Regions from separate parts of the Rhizobium sp. TBD182 genome, predicted to be linked through region 2. Evidence: predicted binding sites of a transcription regulator. Region 2 holds the regulator's gene; each other region holds the start of a gene.
What was found. Region 2 encodes LexA, which represses DNA repair genes until DNA is damaged. Its sites were predicted from a motif close to TGTTCNNNNTGTGTTCNG; they were not measured.
Positions count from the first base shown of each region.

Region 1: a site for LexA is predicted at 1,103-1,120, ahead of dnaE (DNA polymerase III subunit alpha). Genes of this name have one in related genera too.
Region 3: a site for LexA is predicted at 847-864, ahead of T18_RS07645 (YifB family Mg chelatase-like AAA ATPase). Genes of this name have one in related genera too.

Region 1 is NZ_BDLN01000001.1:604,063-606,268, forward strand. Features, by position in the region: gene dnaE (DNA polymerase III subunit alpha) at 1-890, opposite strand, end outside; gene T18_RS03065 (ABC transporter ATP-binding protein) at 1,373-2,056, opposite strand; gene T18_RS03070 (lipoprotein-releasing ABC transporter permease subunit) at 2,072-2,206, opposite strand, start outside.
Region 2 is NZ_BDLN01000001.1:499,349-501,554, forward strand. Features, by position in the region: gene T18_RS02575 (VOC family protein) at 1-380, opposite strand, end outside; gene lexA (transcriptional repressor LexA) at 592-1,314, shown strand; gene T18_RS02585 (glutathione S-transferase family protein) at 1,753-2,206, shown strand, end outside.
Region 3 is NZ_BDLN01000001.1:1,528,891-1,531,096, forward strand. Features, by position in the region: gene T18_RS07645 (YifB family Mg chelatase-like AAA ATPase) at 1-754, opposite strand, end outside; gene gshB (glutathione synthase) at 940-1,899, opposite strand; gene T18_RS07655 (cupin domain-containing protein) at 2,144-2,206, opposite strand, start outside.

The sequences.
Region 1 (2,206 bases), 100 kb from region 2:
TTCTTCAGCACATACGAGCAACGCATTGCGATTTCGACGGTGTTTTCCAGTGCCTCCGGAAGGTCGGCAAACAGCTCCGCCATCTCCTCACGGCTTTTCATATAATGGTCGGGGGTCAGGCGGAACCGGCTGTCATCCGAAACGATGGCGTTATGCGCCACCGCCATCAATGCATCATGCGCCTCATAATCGGCCCTCGAAGGGAAGAAGGCCTCGTTGGTGGCGACCAGCGGAATATCATGTTCATAGGCAAGCCCGATCATACGCCGCTCATGGGCGCGGTCGAAACCGGACTGACGCTGCAACTCGATATAAAGCTTATCACCGAAGAGTGATTTCAGCGCCAGCAGGCGTTCTCTCGCCTGCGCCGTATGCCCTTCCTTCAGAGCCATATCCACCGGACCACCGGAGGCACCCGTCAGCACAATCAGCCCGGCATTGGAGGCTTCCTCCAGCCATGCACGGGTAATATGCACGGACTGGCCACCGCTTTCGCCTTCCAGATAGGCGCGGCTGATAAGGTCCACCAGCCGCTCGTACCCTCCGGCATCAGCCGCGAGCAGCACGATGGCTGGAAGCTTGGCAAGGTGGCTGTTGTGGTTGCGGCGATCATCCACCGCATCCTGCATGTCGATCGACACCTGACAGCCGATAATAGGCTGCAAGCCCTCGTCACGCGCCTTCTCGGAAAACTCCAGCGCGACGAAAAGATTGTTGGTGTCGGTAATGGCTATGGCCGGCTGGCCGTCTGCAACGGCCTTGGACATGATTTTCTTGAGGGGTAAAGCCCCCTCAAGCAGGGAGTAAGCGGAGTGAACCCGCAGATGGACGAAACCGGGTGTTTTCAGCGTTTCGCCAGAGGTCTCTCCACGCGTAACCGTCTCGCCCATATCGTCATCCTGTCATTCTGAATCGAGGGGGCGATTTTCCGATTTTCGGCCTTCAAAGTCCACCGCCTTTCGGCGTCTATACAGGCTTCTGCGCCGGTGTGCCCTTCACAGGGCAGTGAGGATCACCGAAAAGCTGGCGACGAACACAGCGATGGAGGCGAAAGCGGCAACGTCACGGATGAAATCAGTCATTGGTCTCTCCTTACTCGTTATGTTCTAACTTTGTTCTCATTTTGTTCGATTGTCAACAGGCTTTTACCAATATTCCCCTTGCTAACGCGGCAGAATCGGCTGCGGTTCCACCTTCGTGAATGGCAAGCCACTGACTCCAAAGCAAAAAACCCGGAGGCAAAAACACCTCCGGGTTCGTGAAAATTCAATTGTGGAAGGACGAGTGGCCTTGCGGGAAACCTGACCGTAGACAGACTCAGCCGCAGAAAAGATCGCAAAGGCGGCGTTATGGTCGCCTTACTGCATCACGATCAGAAGTCTACGATCTTGCCGTCTGCAAGCGTCACGCGGCGGTCCATGCGGTTGGCAAGCTCGTGATTATGGGTGGCGATCAGTGCGGCAAGGCCGGACTGGCGCACCAGCGCCTCCAGCGCGTCGAACACGTAATGCGCGGTCTCGGGATCGAGATTGCCGGTCGGCTCGTCGGCGAGAAGCAGGAGCGGTGCGTTGGCAACGGCACGCGCAATCGCCACACGTTGCTGTTCACCGCCGGAAAGCTCAGCCGGGCGATGTTCGCCGCGATGGCCGACGCGCATGTAATCGAGCAGCGCGCTCGCACGCTTGCGGGCCTCGCCCTGCGTCAAACCGGCGATGAGCTGCGGCATCATCACATTCTCCACCGCCGTGAACTCCGGCAGCAGATGATGGAACTGGTAGACGAAACCGATGTCGCTGCGGCGGATCGCCGTGCGCTTTTCATCCGGCAGACCATTGCACGGCGCGTCATTGATGAAAACCTCGCCAGCATCCGGATGTTCGAGAAGCCCAGCGAGATGCAACAGCGTGGATTTGCCGGTGCCCGAGGGGGCAACAAGCGCCACCATCTCACCACTCTTCAACTCGAAATCGGCCTTGCGCAGAATGGAGAGCGACGTCTCGCCCTGACCATAGGTCCTCTCGACGCCGGTAAGCCGCAGCACTGATTTTTTTGCCATATTGTGAAGCGGTCCTTATTCGTAACGCAGGGCCTGCACCGGATCGAGCTTGGAAGCCCGCCATGCCGGAAAGATGGTTGCCAGGAAAGAAAGCGTCAGCGCCATGATGACGACGGTAATGGTCTCGCTGATATCCATTTCGGCCGGAAG
Region 2 (2,206 bases):
ATCCGAACAGGCCGCGAAAACTCGAAAACATCGCCCGCCGAAAGGCCGGCTGCCCGAAACCGCTCATGGTCAACCAAGGCGTCTTCAGTCCTGGCGACAAGAGCCGAAAAACCCTCCTGCCCGTCCCGTTGCCGGAAGGCCACATCCCTGCCAGTGAAAACATCACCCCTCTCTATTGACGCATTATATTTAGCCGGATCAGTAATTGCGAGCGGCTCCAGATAGGTGCCATCGGCGAAAAATACGCAGGCATTTTGGGTGCCGAAAGGATGCAGAGCCTCCGGCGCAACCGTAAAGCCAAGACTGACGAGGCGCTTCACGGCGACGCCTATGACTTCCACGGGCAAAACGAGATGGTCAACGCTATAGGGTTTCGTCATGAAAATGTATCCTGCTGGCCTTCCGCCCGGAGCATGCCGGGACGGTTTCGACCGCACAAAAGCACAATTGCGTGCTATGAGGCAAATCATCACAGCAACAGATGGCACCTTCACGAAATTTTAGGGGATTGCAGAACACATATGGAACATATAGTGTTCGTTCTGTATTTGTTTCGCGACTTCCACTACGATTCTAAAGGGTGTTTTCCTCATGCTCACGCGCAAACAGCAGGAATTGCTTCTCTTCATTCATGAACGAATGAAAGAGTCCGGCGTGCCGCCCTCCTTCGATGAAATGAAGGACGCACTCGATCTTGCTTCGAAATCCGGCATCCACCGCCTGATAACCGCTCTCGAAGAGCGAGGATTCATTCGTCGGCTACCGAATAGAGCTCGGGCGCTGGAAGTCATCAAGCTGCCCGAGGCTTATACGCCGGGTGCAAGGCCGCAGCGCGGCTTTTCGCCAAGCGTTATCGAAGGCAGCCTTGGCAAGCCCAAAACGCCGGAACCGGCCCCTGCCCCCAAGACGCCGGCCAATGATCTGGGCGGCGCTGTCACCGTGCCGGTCATGGGCCGCATCGCTGCGGGCGTACCGATTTCCGCCATCCAGAACAACACCCATGATGTGGCCGTGCCAGTAGACATGCTTGGCACGGGCGAACATTACGCTCTTGAGGTCAAGGGTGATTCGATGATCGAGGCCGGCATTTTCGACGGCGACACAGTCATCATCCGCAACGGCAACACCGCCAATCCCGGGGATATCGTTGTGGCTCTGGTGGATGACGAGGAAGCCACGCTGAAGCGCTTCCGCCGCAAGGGTGCCTCCATTGCGCTCGAGGCGGCAAACCCAGCCTATGAGACCCGTATCTTCGGGCCCGACCGGGTTAAAATTCAGGGCAAGCTGGTGGGGCTGATCCGCCGCTACCATTGATCTTATCGAACCGAACGTATTCACGTTATAATAGGCGTCATCGTGAAGATGGCGCCTATATTGGGTTTGGCTTTTTCCAAACGTGGCGGGCTTTTGCGGGTGCACGAGGATATGCGCCATCCAGCCTATGCGCGTTGCCCTTTCTAAACTGAGTTCCTGCTCCATAAAGATGCTTCGGTTTCGCTACAGGCGTGGTGGCGAATGGGCTGCTCGCTGTAATTGTCGAAGCGATCCCATCCGCTGTTTTTTAGCGACGTTGTTCTGTCGTGTTGCGCAGTCAGTTTTAGTCGTCACCAAAGGGTGACTTATCGAAGGCGCGCTCTCAGCGGCCCCACATCACCATTCATCAACGGCGTTTATGGGAGCCATGGATAATTTTCGATATTCCGTGAACGCTTGGCAGGTGTAGAAATACGCGTCATATCCGGGAGATACGCCATGTACGATCTTTATATAGCCAACAAGAACTATTCTTCATGGTCGCTGCGGCCGTGGGTATTGATGCGCACGCTCGGTATCGCCTTTGATGAAAAGCTCATTCCGTTCGGCGAAGGCGTATCCTTCTCCTCCTTTTCGCCGACGGGCAAGGTGCCCTGCCTGGTCGACGAGGGTATGACGGTTTGGGAAACGCTTTCGATCGTCGAATATCTTGCCGAAAGACACCAGGGTGTCTGGGCAAGCGACAAGCATGCGAGGGCCTGGTCGCGTTCGGCCGCAAGTGAGATGCATGCCGGCTTTTCCTCGCTTCGCAATCTCTATCCCATGTCGGTGGGCATTCGGGTCAAACCCAGGAGCGGCGATGCCGGGCTTAAGGCCGATGTAAAGCGGATCGATGCGTTGTGGAGCGAGGGTCTCACAAAATTCGGCGGGCCATATCTTGCCGGTCAAAAGT
Region 3 (2,206 bases), 1.0 Mb from region 2:
CGATGGAATGGACCATGGACACTTCCAGCAATTCCGCAGCCTCGAGAGGCGGCAGAATTGAGGGCAAGCGCGCAGCGAGCATGGATTTACCGGAGCCGGGCGGGCCAACCATCAGCAGATTATGGCCACCGGCAGCTGCCACCTCCAACGCGCGCCGGGCCGTCTCCTGCCCCTTGATATCGGCCAGATCCGGCAAATTGACCGGATTAGCACGGATGGCGGGCATCGGGCGGGAGAGAAGCTGGGTGCCGCGAAAATGGTTGGCAAGCGCAATAAGGCTGCGTGGGGCGAGAATATCGATGCCAGCCCCGGCCCAGGCTGCTTCCGGCCCGCTATCAGCCGGGCAAATCAAACCCTTCCCGAGCGCATTGGCACCGATGGCCGCGGGCAGAGCGCCCGAAACCGTGCCGATGGTGCCATCGAGATTGAGTTCGCCGAGAACCACATATCGCCCGAGCGCTTCCGCCGGTATCGCTCCCAAAGCGGCCATGAGACCCAAAGCGATCGGAAGATCGAAATGCGATCCTTCCTTGGGCAAATCCGCAGGCGCCAGATTGACCGTGACTTTTTTTGCCGGCAGCGCCAGACCGGAGGCGTGGAGCGCGGCCTGCACACGCTCCCGGCTTTCCGCCACCGCCTTGTCCGGCAGGCCGACGATCTGGATGCCGACTTTTCCGGGTGCGACCATCACCTGCACCTCGACCGGCACACCCTCAATTCCCTGAAATGCAACCGTATTGACCCGTGCCACCATGGCCTGCCCCCGCAAACCGGCCACAACATCAAAGCATTATGCCCCGATGGCGGCCACTCTCAAGTAACCTGCCACAGAGCAAAGAATAAAACAAGAACATTAAGCGAACAATTTCGCGCGAACGGTGTATTTCAGTTGTATAGAGTTGTGCACGCGGAACAAACGCAGGTGGCGAGGAAATTGCCTCAGAAATCCTGTGCTTCGCGCTTTTTCTCGATCGCATCCCACAACAGGCTTGCCACATCGGCACCGCCGAATTTCTGCACTTCACGAATGCCTGTCGGTGAGGTGACGTTGATTTCCGTGAGGTAATCGCCGATCACATCGATGCCAACGAACAGGAAACCGCGCTCGCGCAGGGCGGGGCCGATGCGGCGGCAGATTTCCCTCTCACGCGCGGTGAGTTCCGTTGGCTCCGGGCGGCCGCCGGCATGCATGTTGGAGCGGGCATCATTTTCCGCCGGCACGCGGTTGATCGCGCCCACGGGCTCGCCATCCACCAGAAGGATACGCTTGTCGCCCTTGCGAACATCCGGCAAGTATTCCTGGGCGATATAGGGTTCGCGGAACATCTGGCCGAACATTTCCAGCAGCGATGAGAAATTGCGGTCGTCCCGCGCGGAATGGAAGACGCCTGCACCACCATTGCCATAAAGCGGCTTGAGGATGATATCGCCCATTTCATTGCGGAAGCGGGCGATTTCAGAGACATCCTTGGTGATCAGCGTCTTCGGCATCAGATCGGCGAATTCGGTGACGAAAATCTTTTCCGGCGAGTTGCGGACCCAGGCGGGATCGTTGACAACAAGCGTTTTGGGATGAATGCGCTCGAGTAAATGGGTCGATGTGATGTAGGCCATGTCGAATGGCGGATCCTGTCGCAGATGAATGACATCCATGGTCGAGAGATCGACCCGCTCCGGCTCCGAGAGCGAAAAATGGTCGCCCTTGATATCGCGCAGTTCCATCTGTTCGACGGTCGCGTAGATCTTGCCATCCCGCATGGAGAGGCGTTCGGGGGTATAGTGAAACAGCCGGTATCCACGTGCCTGCGCCTCAAGGCTCATGGCGAAGGTGGAGTCGCCGGCGATATTGATGCCGGAGACATGATCCATCTGGATCGCGACGTTCTTGATCTTCGCCATGCGCATTTTCCTCTTGCAGCATGCGGACGCTTCGCGGTTCCGCCGTGCCCATTGCCTCGTCTGTTCGCGATTCCCCGCAGGACCGGAAGAGACCCGGAAATGCTTCAGAAAACCCTGAAGATGTAGGGCAGCGACCATTCAAACGCAACTGCTGCGAGGGGTGCTTTTTGTGAGTTTTATTGAACCTTCACAATTCCGCAGGTGGCGCTGCGCAGAGCCCCACCTGACGGAGTGTTTTACTAGTTCAGGCCGCCAGCTTGTAGGAACGACCGGCAAACAGCTTGTTCTTGACCCGGTAGGCCAGAGC